DNA from 2 places in the Paenibacillus dendritiformis genome. Region 2 is predicted to be linked to the other one. Evidence: predicted binding sites of a transcription regulator. Region 2 holds the regulator's gene; the other holds the start of a gene.
What was found. The regulator LexA, encoded in region 2, represses DNA repair genes until DNA is damaged. The targets are predictions, from matches to a motif close to CGAACATATGTTCG.
Positions count from the first base shown of each region.

Region 1: addB (helicase-exonuclease AddAB subunit AddB) is a predicted target of LexA. The motif match lies at 5,609-5,622, and genes of this name have one in related genera.

Region 1 covers NZ_AP025344.1:1,916,417-1,927,234, forward strand. Annotated here, with positions in the region: gene mtaB (tRNA (N(6)-L-threonylcarbamoyladenosine(37)-C(2))-methylthiotransferase MtaB) at 1-617, shown strand, start outside; gene L6439_RS08420 (NUDIX hydrolase) at 765-1,199, shown strand; gene deoC (deoxyribose-phosphate aldolase) at 1,331-2,044, shown strand; gene L6439_RS08430 (Na/Pi cotransporter family protein) at 1,977-2,942, opposite strand; gene L6439_RS08435 (class I SAM-dependent rRNA methyltransferase) at 3,093-4,481, shown strand; gene L6439_RS08440 (DUF1835 domain-containing protein) at 4,576-5,541, opposite strand; gene addB (helicase-exonuclease AddAB subunit AddB) at 5,862-9,404, shown strand; gene addA (helicase-exonuclease AddAB subunit AddA) at 9,385-10,818, shown strand, end outside.
Region 2 covers NZ_AP025344.1:3,541,137-3,551,954, forward strand. Annotated here, with positions in the region: gene L6439_RS15565 (methyltransferase) at 1-579, opposite strand, end outside; gene L6439_RS15570 (DUF896 domain-containing protein) at 609-824, opposite strand; gene L6439_RS15575 (LysM peptidoglycan-binding domain-containing protein) at 990-1,370, opposite strand; gene lexA (transcriptional repressor LexA) at 1,620-2,246, shown strand; gene L6439_RS15585 (SDR family oxidoreductase) at 2,421-3,293, shown strand; gene L6439_RS15590 (hypothetical protein) at 3,343-3,630, opposite strand; gene L6439_RS15595 (sporulation protein YjcZ) at 3,826-3,930, opposite strand; gene L6439_RS29720 (transposase) at 4,723-5,130, opposite strand; gene L6439_RS29725 (transposase) at 5,179-5,463, opposite strand; gene L6439_RS15600 (hypothetical protein) at 5,460-5,666, opposite strand; partial or broken gene L6439_RS15605 (hypothetical protein) at 5,928-6,164, shown strand; gene L6439_RS15610 (O-methyltransferase) at 6,124-6,762, shown strand; gene L6439_RS15615 (hypothetical protein) at 6,896-7,342, shown strand; gene glnA (type I glutamate--ammonia ligase) at 7,535-8,863, opposite strand; gene L6439_RS15625 (MerR family transcriptional regulator) at 8,906-9,316, opposite strand; gene L6439_RS15630 (methionine gamma-lyase family protein) at 9,413-10,672, opposite strand; gene hflX (GTPase HflX) at 10,730-10,818, opposite strand, start outside.

The DNA of each region.
Region 1 (10,818 bases), 1.6 Mb from region 2:
TGAACCGTTCGCCGAAAATGTGCCGGCATCTTCATATTCCGCTGCAGGCGGGCAACAATGAAGTGCTGAAGCGCATGCGGCGCAAATATACGGTCGAGGAGTTCGGCGACAAAATCGCCCGCATCCGCGAGGCGATGCCGAATGTGGCGATCACGACGGACGTGATCGTCGGCTTCCCGGGCGAGACGGACGAGCAGTTCCGGGAAGGCTACGAATTCATGAAGCGGGTCGGATTCTCCGAGATGCACGTCTTTCCGTACTCCAAGCGTACCGGAACGCCTGCGGCGCGCATGGAGGATCAGGTGGACGAGGAAGTGAAGCATGCCCGCGTTCACGATCTGATCGATCTGTCGGAGCAGATGCAGCTCGCATACGCCGAGAAGTTCGTCGGGCAAGTGCTTGACGTTATTCCGGAACGCGATTATAAAGGGGCGCCGGGAACCGGCCAAGTGATGGGATATTCCGATAACTACCTGCAGATCGTGTTCGACGGCGACGAGTCGCTGATCGGCCAGCTCTGCCGCGTCAAGGTGACGAAGGCCGGCGTGAACGAATGCTTTGGCGTCCTGACTCGGGTGCTCGGGGATGAAACGGGCGCGCACGCAGCTAATATGTAATATGGAGAACACAGAGGATTCCACTGCCGCTTCGCGTGCGAGAAGCAGGTGAAATCCTCTTTCCTTTCGGTTACGATATACATATTCAGTTTCAACAAGGCGGGCGGTAAGGGACCTGAGCACGCCCCACACTTTTTGAGTTGGAGGATGTTCGCTATGAAAGAAATATCGGCGGGAGGCGTCGTGTACCGGCGGCGCGGGGAGCATATCGAGTTCCAGTTGATCCAGGATCGTTACGGCAAGACTTCCTTGGCCAAGGGAAAAATGGAGCCTGGAGAGACGGTAGAGCAGACGGCTCTGCGGGAAATTCAGGAGGAGACCGGGATTGAAGGGAGCATCGTCGGCAAGCTGGACACGATCCGCTATCAATATACGTCGCCGGAAGGCCGCACGGTGGACAAAGAGGTTCATTATTTTCTGGTCGAGGCGAAGGCCGGGCAGCTTGCGCCCCAGGTCGAGGAGATTCACAGCGTCGAATGGTACGAGCCGCAAGCGGCATGGGCCAAGCAGACCGATTCCGGGTATGATAACAATGACGTCATTCTGAGCAAGGCGCTTGCGCAATTGGGGATTGCCTTGTAGACGGCCGCTGCTTGTCTTGCGGGTCGGCGAGCGCAAGTGAACTGCCCAGATGCCGGGAGCAGGTACGCAGCTGAATATGCGCAGTAATCGTACGCTTTCAACTCTAATCTGATTGCGAAGGGTGATTACAGATGAACGAACAAATCCGATTGGCGAGCCTGATTGACCACACCTTCCTCAAGCCGGAAGCGGTGCGGAGCGATATTGAGAAATTGTGCGGCGAGGCGCGTCAGCACGGCTTTTACAGCGTCTGTGTCAATGGGACCTGGGTCTCTCTCTGCCGCGAGCTGCTGGCCGGATCCGACGTGCGGATCGCGGCCGTATGCGGGTTCCCGCTCGGGGCCGCCGCATCCACCGCCAAGGCGTTCGAAGCGGCCAGAGCCGTGGAGGACGGAGCCTCGGAGATCGATATGGTGCTGCAGATCGGCCGCCTCCTTGACGGCGACGTGAAGGCGGTGGAAGACGACATCGCCCAAGTGGTCCGCATGGTGGAAGGGAAGGCGATCGTCAAAGTCATTCTTGAGACGGGCATGCTGGCGACAGGGCAAAAGATCGAGGCGTGCAAAGCCTCGGAAGCCGCGGGGGCGCATTTCGTCAAGACGTCGACCGGGTTCGGCCGCGGCGGGGCCACCGTCGAGGATATCCGGCTTATGCGGGGGAACGTATCGCAGCATGTCGGCGTCAAGGCTTCGGGCGGCGTGAGGGACACGGCGACGGCGCTCGCCATGATCGAGGCCGGCGCGAACCGGATTGGGACAAGCTCCGGAATCGCGATCGTTACCGGAGCCGGTCCCACAGCTTCAGATAGCACAGCGGGAGCGCCAGGACAGAGCTCGCAATATTGAAGACCGTCTGGGCCCGGGCGATCTGGGCGGCCGGATCGTCGGTGAACCAGGCGGACAGCGCATGGAGCTGGCCGATTAGCGGATAGAACAGGATCGCCCCGCCCACATTGAGCACGATATGGCTCCAAGCGACGAATTGGCCGTGGCGGCTTCCGCCGAGCGATGCGATGAGCGCGGTGAAGCAGGTGCCGACATTGGAGCCGATGACGATGGCGATGCCGATCTCGACCGGCAGGGCGCCGGTAGCGGACAAGCCCATCGCCATGACGATGATGGCCGCGCTGCTGTGGACGACGGCCGTAATGATCATGCCGGCTGCCAGCGCCCAGAGCAGACTGTCGTTGGACCGCTCCAGGAACCAGGTGAACATGCCGCGATGCTGGAGCGGCCCCCCGATCTGCTTCATCCATTCGATGCCGAGCAGGATGAGGGCGAAGCCGGCGGCGGCCAGGGATCCGAACTGCAGCGGATGCAGGAGGGAGGCGAGCCGCTTCGGCAGGGGCAGGCGGTATTCGCCGCCCAGAATCGCCGCGCTCCAGCAGGCGAGCGATCCGATCAGCAGCGGCAGCGCGTAGCGGCTGATGTTGAGGCCGATCAGCTCCGTCGTCAGGCAAGTGCCGACATTCGTGCCGAGGATGATGCCGAGCGAGCGCGAGAAGCTCATCAGCCCGGCGTTCACCAGCCCGATGGTGATGACCGTGATGGCGGTACTGCTCTGCAAGAGCGCCGTCATGCCGGAGCTGAACAGCATGCCGTGCAGCGGCGTCCGCGTGGAACGGTGCAGGAAGCGGTTCAAATAAGGCCCTGCCCATGCGTGAAGGGCGAGCTCCATCGTTTTCATGCCAAAAAGAAACACAGCCATTCCGCCTAGGAGCGGATACCAGATTTCTGCGAACATACGCCGGACTCCTTCGTCATTCCACACAAAATGCGGGTTCTATCATTCGAGCTGGAACAGCTTGAGAGGGACTAAGTGAACAGCCTCTACTGTCACTGTATGCTTGCGGATGGACAACGATGACAAGCCCGGCGGAAGCCGAGAGGGGACATGCAATTGAAGCAATCGACAACAGCAACCGTAATCTTGAGCCGCAATCGCAAAAAAAGGACGGAGCACGGGCACCCGTGGGTGTTCCAATCCGAGGTCGAGCGCGTGGAAGGCAATCCGCAGCCGGGGGCGCTGGTCGACGTCGTGAACGCGCAAGGCCAATATGTGGCGACCGGATACTATAACCCGGCTTCCAAAATCATTGTGCGCGTCATCGGCTATCAGCCTGCCGACGCGATGGACGCCGGCTTTTTCAAGGAGCGGCTGCGGCAATGCCTGGAGCATCGGAACCGGTTCTTGCCGGGAGCGACGGCATATCGGCTCGTCTATGGCGAGGCCGATTTTCTCCCGGGACTGATCGTCGATCGGTTCGGCGATGTGCTCGTCGTGCAAATCTTGACGCTCGGAATGGATCTGGCGCGCGATGCGATCGTTCAGGCCTTGGTCGAAGTCATGAATCCGCGCGGCATTTACGAACGAAGCGATGTGCCGGTTCGGGAAAAGGAAGGCCTTGAACAGAGAACGGGCGCGCTGTACGGGGAATGCCCGCGCCATGTGCAGATTACCGAGAACGGGCTGCAGCTTGAAATCGATATTGTCGAAGGGCAGAAGACGGGCTATTTCTTCGACCAGCGCGAGAACCGGGCTGCGATAGAGCCGTTGATGACCGGATGGGGAGCGCGCAGCGGCATAACGCTGGCCGATATCGAGACGGAAGCGGGCGTACGCACCGTGCCGGTCAACGCGAACGGCAAGGAAGTAACCTTTCCGTGGTGGGACGGAGCCACGGTGCTGGAATGCTTCTCTCACACGGGCAGCTTCACGCTGCATGCTTGCAAATATGGAGCCAAGAAGGTGACTTGTCTCGATATTTCCGAGCATGCGATCGAGAGCGCGAAGCGCAATGTGGAGCTGAACGGATTTGCGGACCGGGTGGAATTCGTGGTAGCGGACGCGTTTGCTTACCTGCGGGAGCAAGTGCAGGGAAGAGAGGAGCGCATGGCACGCGGGACGAGCCAATCGAAGACGGACACATCGAAGCCGATGACCGCGGGCGGCGGCCGCACCTGGGACGTCGTCATTCTCGATCCGCCCGCGTTCGCCAAGACGAGGCAGGCGGCGGAGGGAGCGTACCGCGGCTACAAGGACATCAACCTTCACGGGATGAAGCTCGTGAATGAGGGCGGATATTTGGTGACGGCGAGCTGCTCCTATCATATGAAGCCGGAGCGCTTCCTGCAGGCGATCCAGGATGCCGCCCATGACGCGGGCAAGGTGCTGCGCCTCATCGATTGGCGCGCGGCGGGGAAGGATCATCCGCAGGTGGCCGGGGTCGAAGAAGGGCATTACTTGAAATTCGGCATTTTCGAAGTCCGCGCCAGACGATAGATAGCATGATGAAGAAGCACCTCATGGCGTGATCGCCGCGAGGTGCTTCTTGCGGTTGCGGTTGCGGGGGAAGGGCGGAATGGACTGGCGGCGCTTAGGGCGCCGGATTGGTGACGAATGCGCCGCCAAGCCAGCGCGCATATCCCCGTTCGCGGGCCCAATTGATCTCGCCGCTGCGCACTCTACGGCCCGCCTCGGTGAGAAGCAGCCGTCCGGCGGACGGCTCGACCGGCCGCAGCGGCTGCGGCAGCGGCTCGGAAGCCGCGGACAGGGACAATAGCGGGGCTTCTCCGGAAGTCAAGCGGCGCAAATAGCCCCAATACTGCATGTCGCCGAGTCCGTATTCAGGCACATGCGGCCGGATATGCTCATACAGCTCCAGGAAGGAGCCGGAGCCATCGGCGACGGCATCCAGCGTTAGCCGTTCCACGACGCCCAGCCCGTCGTCGCGCGAAGGGAAGCGGCGGAGATGGAACCGCATCGCATCCACGACGGCGTCATAAGGAGCTTCCACTGAGCCGGCTTCGTCGATCCAGCGCACCAATTTGCGCGGATTCGGGCTCGTATACGCCAGCCAGGCATGGCGCATCCATGAGATCGCTTCCACGTCCAGCCGAAGCCCATGCTCGCGGCGGCGCGCCAACTGGTCCGCGTCGAGGGCCCCGAAGCCGCGGTAGCGGTCGTGCCCGGGCAAGGCGGAAATACCGATCCAGTAGACGGCCGCTTCCGGATGCTCCCGGGACAGGCGCTCCGTCAGCCGCAGCAGCATCGTGATATCGAACAGATCATGCTCGAACCAGAGCGCGATTTCCGGTTGCCGCAGCACGTCCGCTTTCCAGGACCGCTCCTGTTCGTTGCTCATTTGAAGGTAGAGAGATGCGGGCAGGCCGCACATTTTTTCCAATTGAAGCGCGCGATAGGCCAGATAACGTTCAAAGATGGGATAGACGGGTCCTTCGGTCAGCAGCTCCCGATAGACCCATACTTCTTCGTTCCAGCGCTCCCGGGCGATCGGACGAAGCCGTTCCGCCACAATATCTCCATTCACGATATGAATCACGCGGTGTGCCTCCTTTTCTCTCCGGCGGCATCGTCAGCCGGAGGCTTGAATTCCTTCCTGCACATTCCAAACGTGTGTTCCAGTCTGCTCGCGATAATATGCTATAATAAAGCAAGGTTTCCGTAAAAGAGACGATTTGCGCAGTCTCTGTCTAATGAGGAAATACCGGGAATCGGCCTTTTTGGACTTATTCTTATTTTTAATCCTTTCTTGCGATTTGTAAATACACTTTTACACACGCCATTTGCGGAAAAAGCCTGCATACGGCATGGCAGAATACATATCTATTGGCAGTCGTACGGGAAAGCGGGGGATATACATTGGCTTTGCATTTTATAATCGGCCGCTCGGGGAGCGGCAAGTCGGCGCATCTGCTGAATGAAATCCGGCGGAGGCTGGAGACTCAGCCGGATGGTCCGCCCATGATTCTGCTCGTGCCCGAGCAGGGAACGTTCCAGGCGGAGCATGCGCTCGTCACTTCGGAGCGCCTGTCGGGGATGCTGCGGACGCAAGTCCTGAGCTTCCGGCGCCTGGCGTACCGCGTGATGCAGGAGAGCGGCGGCACGGCGCTCACGCCGATAGGCGAGGAAGGCAAGAAGATGCTGCTGTACAAAATTTTGCAGCGGCGCAAGCCCGAGCTGCCTCTGTTCGCCGGAGCGGCGGAGCAATTCGGCTTCATCGAAAAATTGAATGATCTGTTCGACGAGATGAAGCGGTACCGGATCCAGGCTTCCGAGCTGGATGAGCATGCCGCGTTCGTCCAGGAGCATGTGGACGGCCAGCCCCTTCTGTCGGCCAAGCTGCATGATTTGTCCGCCGTGCTGCGCGAGTACGAGACCGAGCTGGAGCAGCAGTATTTGGACGGAGAGGATGTGCTTGTCCGTTTGGCGGAAGGCATTCCGCACTCGGAATATGTCCGGCAGGCGGAGATTTGGATTGACGGCTTCAACGGCTTCACGCCCCAGGAATATGCCGTGCTGGCATCGCTGCTCCTCCATGCCCGCCATGTGACCGTGGCGCTGTGCCTGGATCGGCCTTACGGCTTGGGCGAGGAGCTTCATGAGCTGAACCTGTTCCATCCTACGGCGACGACCTTTCTCAAGCTGAGCAGCATCGCCGATACGCTCGGCGTCGATATGGGCGAGGTCATACAGCTGGGCGGACAGGGCGGATTGCCAAGATTCGCTTCCTCGCCGATGCTCGCCCATCTGGAACGCCATTTCGATCGGCGTTCGGCTTACCGTTCTGCCTCCGCTGGCGGGGAGCGGGCGGAGATTCGCGTTCATGCGGCGGTCAACCGCCGGGCGGAAGTGGAAGGAGCGGCGCGCGACATTTTGCGCCGGGCGCAGGAGGAGGGCGTACGCTGGCGGGAGATGGCCGTCATGGTCAGGAACTTGCCGGATTACGCGGAATTGATCGATACGGTCTTCGGCGATGCGGGCATTCCTTATTTCACGGATCAGAAGCAAGCGGTGCTCCATCATCCGTTCGTCGAGATGACCCGCGCCGCGCTGGACATCCTGATCGGCCACTGGCGCTATGACGCGGTATTTCGCTTCGTGAAGACGGATTTCGTCCTGCCGGAAGACGGAAGCGTGACGAGGGAGTCATTCGATCGGCTGGAGAACTACGTGCTGGCCTGCGGCATCGAGGGATCGAAATGGACCAACGGACGCCCGTGGCCTGCCGAACCGCGGCAGTCGCTGGATCCCGACGATCCGGCGGCCGAAGAGAAGGCCGAGAGCGTGCCGGAGCAGGCCCCGGAATGGGCGGAGCAGTGCCGCCGCCGGATTGTCGAGCCCCTCTCCGCGCTGCAGCGCTCGCTCGCGCGAAGCCGGCATGTGCAGGACATGTGCGAGGCGCTGTACACGTTCTGGATCCGTCTCGGGGTGCCGGACAAGCTGGAGCGGATGAGTCAGGAGGCGCTGCTGGACGGGGATGTGCAGCTTTCCCGGGAGCATCGCCAGATCTGGGGCGAGATGCTCGATATTTTGGACCAGATGGTGGAGATGCTTGGCGGAGAGAAGATGCCGCTCGAGCTGTACGCCGGGATGCTGGAGACCGGCTTCGAGAGCGTGAAGCTGGCGCTCGTGCCTCCCGCGCTTGATCAGGTGCTGATCGCGTCCATGGATCGGACGCGTTCGAGCCAGATTAAGCATCTGTATGTGCTTGGCGTGAACGACGGGGTAATGCCTGCGCGTCCGATCGAGGACGGGCTGCTGACCGAGTATGAGCGGGATCTGCTGCTCGCGATCGGGATGGAGCTGGCGCCCGGCATCCGGCGCAAGCTGCTGGACGAGCGGTTCGTCATCTATCATGCCTTCACTTCTCCGAGCGAGAGCTTGTGGCTCAGCTACGCGCTGGCCGACGAGGAAGGCCGCTCGCTGCTCCCTTCGGAGACGGTGCGGCAGATTCGGGGGCTGTTCCCGGGCATGCAGGAGGAGCTCCTGTTGGCGGAGCCGAATGAATTTGTGCCGGAAGCGGAGCAGGCCGATTTCATCGCCTATCCGGAAGCGGCGCTGAGACATTTGATCGCCCAGTTGAGGGAATGGCGGCAAGGCCGCCCGATCGCGGATCTGTGGTGGGATGTGTACCGGTGGTTCGCCGCGCAGCCGGCTTGGCGGGAGCGGCTGAAGACGGTGCTCGGATCGCTCGCCTACCGCAACCAGGCGCAGGCGCTGACGGCCGGCACGAGCCGGCAGCTGTACGGGCAGCTGCTGCGGACGAGCGTCTCCCGCATGGAGCGGTTCGTCGCCTGCCCGTTCTCGCATTTCGCCTCGCATGGCTTGAAGCTGAAGGAACGAAGGCTGTATCGGCTGGAGGCGCCGGATATCGGCCAGCTATTCCATGCGGCGCTAAGCCGCTTTGCCGGCGAGCTGCAGGCCCAGCACCGCTCCTGGGCGGAGCTGACGCCCCAGGAATGCCAGGCGGAAGCGGATCGCATCGTCGATCTGCTGGCCCCCCGGCTTCAGGGGGAGATTCTGCTCAGCTCCGAACGGTACGGCCATATATCCGGCAAGCTGAAGCGCATCGTCGGACGGGCCGCGGCCGTGATGGGCGAGCATGCCAAGCGGGGACAATTCGAGCCGGTGGCGCTGGAGATGGATTTCGGTCCCGACAAGCCGCTGCCGCCGCTTCGCTTCACGCTGGACAACGGCTGCACGATGGAGATTATCGGCCGCATCGACCGCGTCGACAAGGCGGAGAGCGAGCGGGGCGTCCTGCTGCGGGTGATCGATTACAAGTCCAGCCAGACGGACCTGGCTCTCCATGACGTGTACTACGGGCTGTCGCTGCAGATGCTCACCTATTTGGACGTGCTCCTTACCTTTGCGGAGGAGTGGCTCGGCACGGAGGCGACAGCCGCCGGAACCCTTTATTTCCATGTGCACAATCCGCTCCTCCAGGCGGCGAACGGCTTGAATGAGGAGCAGGCTTACGAGCAGCTCCTGAAGCGATTCAAAATGAAAGGGCTCATCCTGGCCGACCGCGAGGCCGTGCGTCTGATGGACGGTTCGGTGGAGCAAGGGCATTCCCAGGTGCTGCCGCTGGCGGTGAAGGCGGACGGATCGTTCTACAGCAATTCCTCCGTCGCGACGGAGGAGCAGTGGGATCTGCTCCGGGGAACCGTCCGTTCGGTCATCCGGGATATCGGGACGCGCATCACGAACGGCGATGTGGTGATCGAACCTTACCGGAGCGGCACGGCGACGGCATGCGATTTTTGTTCCTACAAGCCGGTCTGCCAATTCGACGAATTGGTGGACGGCAATCAATATCAACTGTTGCCGCGGCTGGGCAAAGACGAAGTATGGGCGAAGCTGAAGGGAGGCGAAGCGGTCGATGGACATGAACCGCGATGAACGGAATAGCCGGGAATATGAGAGCGGCGGCGAGGCTGGCGGGGCTTCCCGCTTGCCGTCGGCCGCTGCCGCCGGTCAGGAGAGCGATTCGCACGTTCTGACCGCCGCAGCGGCGTCTGTGGGCGAAGCAGAAGGGACGGCAGAGCTGCCGCCGAGGCCGCGCGAGAGCACGTGGACCGAGGAGCAGTGGCAAGCCATCGTCGACGGCGGCGAGAACATTTTGGTCGCGGCGGCAGCCGGTTCCGGGAAGACGGCCGTCTTGGTCGAGCGCATTATCCGCCGCATCAGCGACGAGGCAGCGATGCTGCATGTCGATCAGCTGCTCGTCGCCACCTTCACGAAGGCGGCCGCCGCCGAGATGCGGGAGCGCATCCGGCTGGCGCTGGAGCGCAAGCTCGAGGCGAACCCGGATTCGGAGCATTTGCGCCGCCAGCTCGCCCTGCTGAACCGCGCCTCGATCACGACGCTGCATTCCTTCTGTCTGGAGGTGATTCAGCGGCATTTCCAGGCGGTCCAGTTGGATCCGGCCTTCCGGGTCGCGAACGAGACCGAGATCGAGCTGCTGCGCCAGGACGTGCTGGAGGAGCTTTTCGAAGAGCGCTATGCCAGCAAGGATCCAGCCTTTGCGCGGATGGTCGATTGGTTCAGCGGAGAGCGCAATGACGAAGCCGCTTTCCGGCTCGTTCACCGGCTCTATGATTTCTCCCGCAGCCATCCGTGGCCGGAGGACTGGCTGGACAGCATGACCGCTTCGTTCGGTCCCGCGGACATCGCCGAGCTGGGCCGCTCCCCGTGGGCGGACAGCATTATGGCGGCGGCGCGGCTGACGCTGAACGGCATCGTCGAGCTGCTGCGCCAGGCGATCGCCCTGACGACGGCTCCGGGCGGTCCGGAGCCGTACCGCGCCGCGCTGGAGCAGGAGCTGGCCGGAGCGGCTGCCTTGGCTGACGCCGCCTCCTCCGTCCCGTGGGAACGGATGCATGAATCGTTCGGGCTGCTGAGCTTCGGACGGCTCGCGGCCTGCCGCGGGGATCAATACGACAAAGAGCTGCAGGAGCAAGTGAAGCGTCTGCGCGATCAGGCGAAGAAGCGCCTGCAGCAGGTGCGCGACGAGCTGTTCCGCCGGACGCCGGAGCAGTTCCTGCAGGAGCTTCATTCAATCCGGCCGGTGCTCGAAGCGCTGACTTCGGTCGTGCGCGAGTTCGGCGACCGGTTCGAGGCGGCCAAGCGGGCGAAGGGATGGCTTGATTTTGCCGATTTGGAGCACTACTGCCTCCGCATTTTGCGCGATCCTTCCTCCACGCCGGAACGGCCGGTGCCTTCCGCGGCGGCGCTGCTGTATCAGGAGCAGTTCGCCGAGATTTTGCTGGACGAGTATCAGGATACGAACATGGTCCAGGAAGCGATCGTGGAC
Region 2 (10,818 bases):
CTTCGGCTTCACGAAGACAACCTTGTCCGACTGATCCGTCTCGTTGGCCTTGCCGTTCTTGTCTTCTTTTGAATTCTCTTCGTACGCTATCCGGTTCTGAGCGGCGAACTGCTGCAGCCGCGCATTCATCGCTTCGATGTCATAGCGGTTCATCATGCGGGAGAATACCCAGTTCGAGCCTTTGCCGTTCTTTTCAATAACGATAAAGCCTGGCTGGTACGTTATTTTTTTGATATCTTCCACTTTGAGCGTACGCAGCCGATTCCATTTTGTCGTGCTTAGTTCGTCTTTCGCGACCCGCAAAAAAGGCCGGCGCAAAAACAGCATCAATGCCAATGCCAAATAACAAATAACAGTTACCCAGTACAGCGTCGGGGACGGCAGACTCGTACCGACACTGCCAAGCAGCGCATAAATGATCGTAAACCCGGTCAATATCAAAGGAAGAATAAAATTCCGGCCCTTGAATTCATCGAACGCAACCGTATGGGAAGCGATCCCCGGCTTGCCCTGCTTTTTGCGTTGTTTGTTCAACTGAGCGCTGTTGCGCCGTACTTGGCGTTCCCAACTACGCGACATCCATCCAGACCTCCTATATGTTACACACTCTAATGAACGATGTTTCCCGATTGATTGTTCTGTTCGCCTTCTTCGTCTTCGACATAGCGAATGCTGTCCAACTTGTTGCGGACCTGCTGACGGAACAATTCAAGGTACTGCTCTCTTAGCGCGGCCCGTTCTGCAAGTTCCTCCGAGTTCAGCCCTGCGCTCTTATGCTTGCGGGCCAGTTCATTGATGCGAGCGATTAATTTATCCATATTCATCTTGTACCCTCCATACCATGGTGCATATCTTCTACTTTGACATGCTGCATCAGCCTTGTCAAGCAAGCTGACAGCGATGGAATACAAGAAGCGGCTCCTTCGGCCTCAGCCGGTGAGAAGAGCGGTGCTGCGAGAACAATGATCCCGGCCTCAGCCGAATTATGGTCAAGAAAGTATCGGCACGACAAGGACGATGCCGGATTGCAGCGTATGTCCCCTTAAGTCATTCAACTGAATGATCTTGTATATGTACTCCCGGGTATCCATCCCGTTCGGTTTGTATTCCGTCGCGATTTCCCACAGGCTATCCCCAGGCTGAACAAGCACTCGCTCCGTACTTACAGAAGGCTGCCCGGATACTGCGTCGTCATCCCCCCATGCTTGTACGATTCCCGCGCACAAAAGGAACAGCAGGCCGGAGAGCAGTACCGCCCGAATCAATTTTCTTCTATTATAAGGCTTTGGCTTTACAGGCTGACGCAGCGTTGATCTTGCTTCCGTTCGATATGCGTAACTCCGTCTCGGGCTATATACCATTTCACTCATGTCCGCTCACTCCCCAAACACTTGTTCTATTCTTAATGTCCATAATGTAACACGAACATACGTTCAGGTCAACCGTTTTTGAGGAACGTGCGTTCTCTTTTTTTGTTCCCCAAATCCGAATATGGGGCATGCGTTGAAAGAAAACGAATAAACCGCATAAAATCAAGGATTTTTTAGAACTTACGTTTGTGCGAACGGAGGTTCTATGGTATAATTTTGACAAAAGAGCATTCATTGGAGTTGATATCTTTGTCTAAAATATCAAGTCGACAACAAGCGATCCTTGATTTTATACGCGATGAAGTCCGCACCAAGGGCTATCCTCCTTCCGTAAGAGAGATCGGGGAAGCTGTCGGCCTCGCATCGAGTTCCACGGTGCACGGTCATCTCGATCGGCTGGAGAAGAAAGGCTTTATCCGCCGGGACCCGACGAAGCCAAGAGCGATCGAACTGCTAAGCGAACAGTCGGATCGCCATTCAGAGTTCAGCCATGCCGTAGCACGCGTTCCCGTCATCGGGAAGGTAACGGCCGGCGAGCCGATTACGGCGACCGAGAACATCGAAGATTATTTTCCTCTCCCGGTGCATATGGTGGGAGACGACGAGAACATCTTCATGCTATCCGTTGTCGGCGACAGCATGATTGAAGCCGGTATACATAACGGAGACTATGTTATCGTCCGCCAGCAGCAGACCGCGAACAACGGCGATATCGTCGTGGCCATGACCGAGGAGAACGAGGCAACGGTGAAGACCTTCTACAAGGAACGCGATCATATCCGGCTTCAGCCGGAGAATCCAACTTTTGAGCCGATCCGGTTGAAGCATGTGACGATCCTGGGCAAAGTGATTGGATTGTTCCGTGATTTTCATTAATCCTTGCTGCATGGGTGCAAATGTGGAGAAAGCCGCTTTGAGTACAGGCATTTCTGTATTCGAAAGCGGCTTTTTGACGTGTCAGGGCGGTATAACGTGATTAATTCCGGGAACGATGTGGTAAGTTACGTTACATGACGAACTTCGAAAAATCCAATCGAGAGGTGAAGCATCATGACATCCCATCAGCAGATGAAGCAGACCCTGCCCGCCCAGCATCAGAACCGCCAACCAGGCCTCGAGACGGACATGAATCCGCGTCCGCAATTCGAATGCCATTCCTATTCCGCTGCGGGCAAGCTGAAGAACAAGGTTGCGCTGATTACCGGCGGCGACAGCGGCATTGGCCGCTCGGTCGCCGTGGCGTTCGCCAAGGAAGGCGCCGACATCGCCATCGTGTATTTGAATGAGCATGACGATGCCAAGGAAGCGAAGCGGCATGTCGAGGAGACAGGACGCCGCTGCCTGCTTATCGACGGTGACATCGGAGAAGAATCGTTCTGCGAGCGAGCGGTGGAACAGACTGTGAAGGAGCTCGGGAAGCTGGACATATTAGTCAATAATGCCGGTGAGCAGCATCCGCAGGGGCGCATAGAAGACATTACAGACGCACAGCTTCAACGTACATTCAAGACCAACATATTTGCGATGTTCTATCTGACGAAGGCGGCAATGTCCCAATTGAAACGGCATACTGGCGTTATCATTAACACCGCCTCCGTCACCGCGTATCGGGGAAGCGCAAATTTGTTGGATTATTCCGCCACCAAGGGCGCGATAGTCGCCTTCACCCGCTCCTTGTCAGCGAATCTGGCACCGGACGGCATCCGGGTGAACGGCGTGGCGCCCGGCCCGATCTGGACGCCGCTCATTCCGTCCACATTCGATGCGAATCAGGTCAGTCAATTCGGCGGGGACACGCCGATGCAGCGACCTGGACAGCCTCAAGAGCTCGCTCCCAGCTACGTGTATCTAGCCAGCGCGGATTCCTCTTACGTCACCGGACAGATCCTGCATGTCAACGGCGGCGAAATCATTAATGGCTGACGCATTAAAAGCTTAGGCCATTACTTAGGGAAGCACTCGATTTCGCGCGTTAACCTTTATGCCACCAAGACTCGACGATTTGATGAGCGACAGCCGGATTATATCCTCTCCCAATCAGATATGATACGGCTGCCGCTTCACGGAGCGCATGCTCAACGGATATTGTTTGCGCTTCTTTTAGTCCGTTAATCACCCATGGCTCAACGATCTGCAGTGTTTCAATCTTCAAATTTTGCGTCTCCGGATAATAATGCGGACAGAACTGCGAAGAAGAATAAGGATGAATGTGTGGCCCCGGGTAAACATTCATGGGGTATGGCTGGTATTGGTAACTCACGGAAAAACGTCTCCCTTCATATGTCATACCCCTAACATATGCCTATCGCTCGAATGTGCTCCTGGACATGAGGAGAAACGTGCAGCTTGTGCTCAAAAGCCGGACATAAAAAACAGCCCTGCTGACTAAGCAGGGCCTCGAACAGAAGGGGGCCTTTGCGCGCACATGCGCAAGGCACTGTCTCATCAGGACCTATTAATAAATAAATGCGCGGGAAACGATGACAAGCAGAATAAACAACACCAAAATTACGCCTGTCGAGGTCCAGAGCCCTCCAACGCCACAAGTAACTCCACTCATTTGAGTTACCTCCTTTCTCTTGGTACTCCCATGATATTAGAATTACGGACGGTTTGACTTGGCTATAACCCATAGGCATAAATTTGGGCCGATCGTACGAACCATGCTCCCAAAAGAGCGACCTGCTCTCTCCCCAATACCCAAGTGTCTCGCCTAAATTATTCATGTTAATTTTCTTGGAGCTATAGCACAGTCATTTAAAGCATTGGCTCATATTGTAGTATGGAAAGGAGGTGGCTTGAATGAGACGTCATCGCAAAGCAATCACGGTCATTCTTAAGGAAGGGCAGAAAGTGTTGGTCGTGTGCAAAAAACGGAGAAGACATTTCTGGTAATCTCATTTTTTGGAGCGCCGTTGATCCTTAGCGTTGGTGCTCCATCCCCCTTCCGCTGACGGCCTGTTCCAGCCTTTCGGCGTCTTGATTGAAATGCAGTTTTGCTGCTTTTGGGGCACCTCCCCGTGTATATCCGCAAGAAAAAAGTCTCGGCGTATCCCAATGTCATTGAGTTTAGCTCAAAGACAAGAGCCGAAAACATAGGAATCTGAAACGGCCTTGGAAAAGACCCTGTGCCGTTTCTTTTTTTGTATACAAGCAAGGAAAAAGCGTACAGCAAACAAAGCGGACGGAAGATCCGCTTAAAAAGTGTTCATATGAAACGAATTATGCTACTCTATAGACGAAGCTAACAACTGATTTGCAGCGTATTTTGCGCGTATTCTGCTGCCCTGGGCGAACGGGTCGAATCGGCAAAATGTTTTTGCGGATCAGTGCTTCAACATCGGGCGGGGGTTCATCGTGCCGTACAAACGTGGACGGCAACCGTGAAGTTGACTTGGTATGGGTGCCGTTTATCCATTTGGGAAATGACGACGTGCGAGGTCCTCATTTCAGCGAAATTGTACATGATCATTCTTGCGAAAATCTCTTGGGTGATGGACTCTCGTCTCTTTGCGTGAAAATTCGTCAGACGGACAGTATACTTTAATGCCCGGAAAGAGGTTTCAATGCCCCATCGCCTGTTATACATAGACTTGATTTCAACGGGTGGGAAATCAGCGGCAGAATGATTCGTAATGACGGTCTCATAAGCGCCATGAGGCAGGACGAAACGAACCACCCGAAAGGAAATCGGGTAAAACAAGTTCTCATGCAAATCCAAAAAATCAAAGGTTGACGTGGAAGGAACGAACTTGTACATCTCGGGATTAGCCTTGACCTCTTTGGTTTGTTTTTTGGTGAGTGTCAGTTAAACATCCCTATCAAACTTTCCGCTAGAGGGCAAACGCAAGCCCGAAAGAATACCATTGGAATCCAAATCCTTTACCCGTATAACATAGTTCCACCCTTTGCGCTCCAGATGCGCGAAATTGTTGTAACTTTCATAACCTCTATCGGCAATCACAATGGTTTTGCCCTTGATGGGAGAACGGTCGACCATCGCAGCCAGCGCCCTTCCCTCGTTGCACAACCTTCGTGGTTGAACAAGGGCATCCACGTACAGTCTGTTGCACAAGTCATAGGCAGCGTTCAAATGCAGAAGGTTATAGCCTTTCGTGTTCGGTTGACGCTGTTGCCCCCCATGGAGATCAGGAGTTGTATCACCGTTTCAAAAGAAAGCTTTTTCTTTCGGGTAAAATCTTTTTCAGGGTTTTTGACATAAGGTGCTGGTGCGGCTGCCATTTCTCGTATGAGGGATGGCAGCGTTTCTTTTAGCGAATTCGCGTACTCATTCATTGGCGTAACCTCCTCGTTTTTTTAAGGGGCTTCGCCACACATATCCATCTACCTGTTAAGTCTTGATTTTTTTTGAAACAAAAAAAAGAGCGGGCTATCTTTTCGATAACCTGCTCTTGTGCTTGATTATGCTTTCCGCGCCTTATCTTAATGACATTGCGGCGTATCCGGCGCTTTTTGTTTTTCTCGGAACAGCATTCCGAACCAACGGGGAGAGAGCCATGCTCCATCCATGCGGTCAATCCCCCATATGGTAATGCGGAGTTTGAGTCGATTCATCCAATTCTAGTCGGTGAATTAAAAGCCATCGATATGGTCATTAACGAATTTATTCAATTATTTGAAATACACATAAGTGAAGCCGTGGAAGCGTCCAGGATAAACAGTGGAGAAACAGAAGCTTTTCCCCCGGCAGGCAAAGATTCTAAATCTGATGCTGAGAAAGGACGGGAATGTGATGAAACACATAAACAGTTATATCGATTCCGTATTTTCTAGCCAAGATGATCTTTTGGAAGAAGTTATTTCATCAATACGGGAAAACGGAATGCCTTCTATTTCGGTATCTCCTTCCTCCGGAAAACTCCTAACGATGCTTGTTTCTATTTCAGGGGCTAAAAATGTGCTGGAAATAGGGGCTTTGGGCGGCTATAGCGGAATTTGTCTAGCGCGAGGCTTCGATGGAGAAGGAAAATTAACTTCTCTTGAATTAGAGGAGAGTTACGCAAAATTAGCCTGCAATAATCTTGCTAAAGCAGGCTTTGGCAATCAAGTCACCTATTTTACCGGACCCGCTTTGCAAAGTCTTGAAAAATTAGTTGCCGAGAATAAAAGGTTTGACTTTTTCTTTATTGATGCTGACAAGGAAAATTATGATCCTTACTTGAACTATTGCATTCAACTCGCTGAACCCGGCGCTGTAATCGTGGCTGATAATGTTCTGGCAGGCGGCAGTGTAGCGGATCAGGACGCGCTTCCGAAGCGTTATACTGAATTAATGAAGAAATTCAATGAAACCGTAGCCCATCATCCTCAATTAGATTCGCTGCTCATTCCGCTAGGCGATGGACTGACCGTCGCAAAAGTAAGGAAATAAAAAATACATCATACTGCATGCGATATATTGACAAGAGCCTCGGAGGAATCCGGGGTTTTCTTAATTTCGTCTAATTTAAGGTATGGCATATATGAATATATGGTCATATAATTAAGTCGGAGGGGGCGGAATTTTGAAGAAATTAAGTGCATTATTTTTGGTGTGTTTGTTGGTCTTGGCAGGCTGCGGGGGCGGGGGACAGTCAAAAGACGACGGGCTGGTCCTCGACTATCTCAACACGTTCGTGAATGGAACCGATGTGGATGCCAAGAAGAAGTTTGTCGAAGAGAAGGTTCATCCGGACATCAAGCCTCTATTTGCATTAGGGCAAAATAATGTGACCGACGAGAGCAAGATGTACAAAGATCCGAAAGTTATGGAGTCAATTGATTACGAGGAAGCCGGAAAGAAAGGAACACTCGTACTGGCACGAGGAACCGTTGACGGGAATGAAAAAGAAATCATCGTGCTGGTTATGGAAGGGAAAATCGCCTTCGGATTTACCCCTGACGGCGAAGGAGATGTCAAGGCAGGATACGATGAAATGCGCGCCAAATTTAAAACAGAAGCCTTGAAGTAACCGCTAAGCCCCGGACCACTCCGGGGCTTCTCTCTTCCCAAACGCCGTATATTATTGTCTGACATCTCATAAAGAACATGAAGCGAATTTTTTGGGGGCGTTTTGTGGGCATCGACCCTAACGCCGCTATCATTCTCTTCAGGCCCCACAATAAAAATCCCCAGAAGCCTTGCGGCTCTAGGGATGAAATAATTAATACAAGGTCATATATTGATCGCGTTCCCACTGATGAACCTGTGTTCGATACATATCCCACTCGATTTCCTTCAACTCCATGAAGTGCTGCAGCGCATGCTCGCCGAGCGCATCGCAAATGGTCTCGTCGCGGAGCAAAGCCTCCAGCGCTTCCTTGAGGCTGGATGGCAAGCTCGGGATGCCTTCCGCTTCGCGCTCTTCGTCCGTCATCACGTAGATGTTCCGGTCGGTCGGCGAAGGCAGAGCGGATTTTTTCTTGATGCCGTCCAAACCCGCTTTCAGAATGGCGGCCAACGCCAAATACGGGTTCGCAGACGGATCCGGGTTGCGGACCTCGACGCGCGTGCTGAGACCGCGGGATGCCGGAATGCGGACCATCGGGCTGCGGTTGCTCGCGGACCAAGCGACGTAGCATGGAGCCTCGTATCCCGGAACGAGCCGCTTGTAGGAGTTGACCGTCGGATTCGTAATGGCCGCGAAGCCGCGGGCATGCTTCAGGACCCCGGCCATGAAGCGGCGCGCATCGTCGCTCAGGCCCAGCTTATCCTTCTCGTCATAGAACGCATTCTCCTTGCCTTGGAACAGGGAGATGTTGCAGTGCATGCCGGAACCGTTCACGCCGAACAGCGGCTTCGCCATGAAAGTGGCGTGCAGGCCATGCTGGCGCGCGATGGTCTTCACGACGAGCTTGAAGGTCTGAATCTGGTCGGCCGCCTTGATGGCGTCCGCGTACTTGAAATCAATCTCATGCTGTCCCGGCGCCACTTCATGGTGGGAAGCTTCGATTTCAAAGCCCATTTCCTCCAGCTTCAAAACGATCTCGCGGCGGCAGTTCTCCCCGAGATCCGTCGGGGCCAGGTCGAAATATCCGCCCTGGTCGTTCAGCTCCATCGTCGGGTTGCCCTTCTCATCCGTCTTGAACAGGAAGAACTCCGGCTCCGGTCCGACATTCATCGCCGTATAGCCCATTTCTTCCGCTTCCTTCAGCGCCCGCTTCAAAATGCCGCGCGGACATCCGGCGAACGGAACTCCATCAGTTGTATATACGTCACAAATCAACCGAGCTACACGATCTTCCGTTACCCATGGGAATACCACCCAAGTATCCAGATCAGGCACCAGATACATATCTGATTCTTCAATCCGCACATAACCTTCGATAGAAGAGCCGTCAAACATCATTTTGTTGTCCAGCGCCTTATTCAATTGGCTTACCGGGATCTCCACATTCTTGATGGTCCCCAGCAAATCCGTAAATTGAAGCCGGATAAATCGTACATTTTGTTCTTCCGCAATGCGTACAATGTCTTCTCTGGTGTAACCCACAGGGTAACATCTCCTTCTTGTGAACCTGGAATAGAGGCGTGATCACTTGGTAAAGAACCGAGACAGTTCACCTTGAATCAATGACACTTGGCCTGGTCTGTTTCCGGAAATGAGCTGCTGCTTCAGCATTCGATGCAGTTGAGTCTCCGACAGTTCCTTGCATTTGCTTTCCGAATCATCGCTTAGCACGGTCGCCTCCTCGGATTCCTTGGAGACCGGTTGCAGCACTTGCTTGATCCCGGCGATGTTCACGCCCTTCTCAATAAGCGCCTTAATCTCCAACAGCCGCTCCACGTCATTGAACGAAAAGAGACGCTGGTTGCCGGACGTGCGTGCAGGCATAATCAATTCATGCTGCTCGTAATAACGAATCTGCCTTGCGGTCAAATCCGTCAGCTTCATTACGATGCCGATTGGAAACAAAGCCATATTTCTGCGAATTTCATCCCCCACCGCTCATCAACCTTCCTCTGGTGATCCCTTGCTCCCCTTCATTGTAGCTCCCGTTCAAATAGGTGTCAACAGATGTCAGAAAAACTGACAGAAAAATCAGGACAGCTTCAAGAGCCCCCGTTCCACCATGGCGGACAATGCGGTCATCGCTCCCAGCTTCGCATGGGCATACGTCAATCCGCCCTGCATATATGCCGTATACGGCTCCCGTATCGGCGCATCCGCCGACAGCTCCAGGCTCCCGCCCTGGATGAAGGTGCCGGCCGCCATGATGACCGGGTGCTCGTAGCCGGGCATATCCCATGGCACCGGCACGACATGGGCGTCGACGGCGGATGCCTTTTGGATGCCTTGCACGAAGGCGATAAGATGCTCGGCGGAATCGAAGCGGATCGCCTGGATCAGATCCGTACGCGGCGCCGACCAGTGCGGGGATGATCGGAACCCAAGCTCTTCGAACATGGCCGCCGCGAAGACGCTGCCGCGCACGGCTTGTCCCACGATGCTCGGCGCGAGGAACAGCCCCTGATACATGGCGCGCGTCATGCCGAGCATCGCCCCGACTTCGCCGCCGATGCCCGGGGCGGCCAGACGTGCCGCTGCAGCTTCCACCAAGCGGCGCTTGCCGGCGATGTAGCCTCCGGTCTCGGCGATGCCGCCGCCCGGATTTTTGATGAGCGAGCCGGCAATCAGATCCGCTCCGGCCTCTGTCGGCTCTAGCCGTTCCGTAAACTCGCCGTAGCAGTTATCGACGAACACGATCGCATCCGGCAGCAGCCGCTTGACTCGGGTAACCATGTCCGCGATCTCATCGACGCGGAACGAAGTCCGCCAAGCGTAGCCGCGCGAGCGCTGAATGCCGATTACCTTCGTGCGCGGCGAGATCCTCCGCTCGACCTCCGCCCAATCGACCCGGCCTTCATTCGTCAGCTCCACCTCGCCATAGTGAATGCCCCAGTCGCGAAGCGATCCGCTGCCATCGCCTTCCTGTCCAATCACCTTGTGCAGCGTATCATAAGGTGTTCCCGTAATATACAGCAGCTCATCGCCCGGGCGGAGCACCGCGAACAGAGCGGTCGCGATCGTATGCGTCCCCGAGACGAAATGAGGGCGCACCAGCGCCGCCTCCGCGCCGAATACGTCGGCATAGACCTCGTCCAGCACTTCTCTGCCCCGATCATTGTAGCCGTAGCCCGTCGAACCGGCAAAATGAAAGTCGCTGACCTGATGCCGTTGAAAGGCCTGAATGACCTTCCACTGGTTCTGTTCCGCAATCGACTCGATCTCCCGGACCCGATCCTTGATTTTCTCCTCTACCCGTTCTGCCAGCTTCATCATCTCATCTGTAAACTGCATGTTTCATTGATTCCCCTTGTCCTCGACAACGCACTTCCCAACAAGCTCCCGTTGTACTTATGATTGAAATGGCTCCAGCTTGTAGCTATAGAGCTCTGCCTCCGCCCGATCCAGCCGAACGGTCAGCCGCACATCCTCGCCGTCCG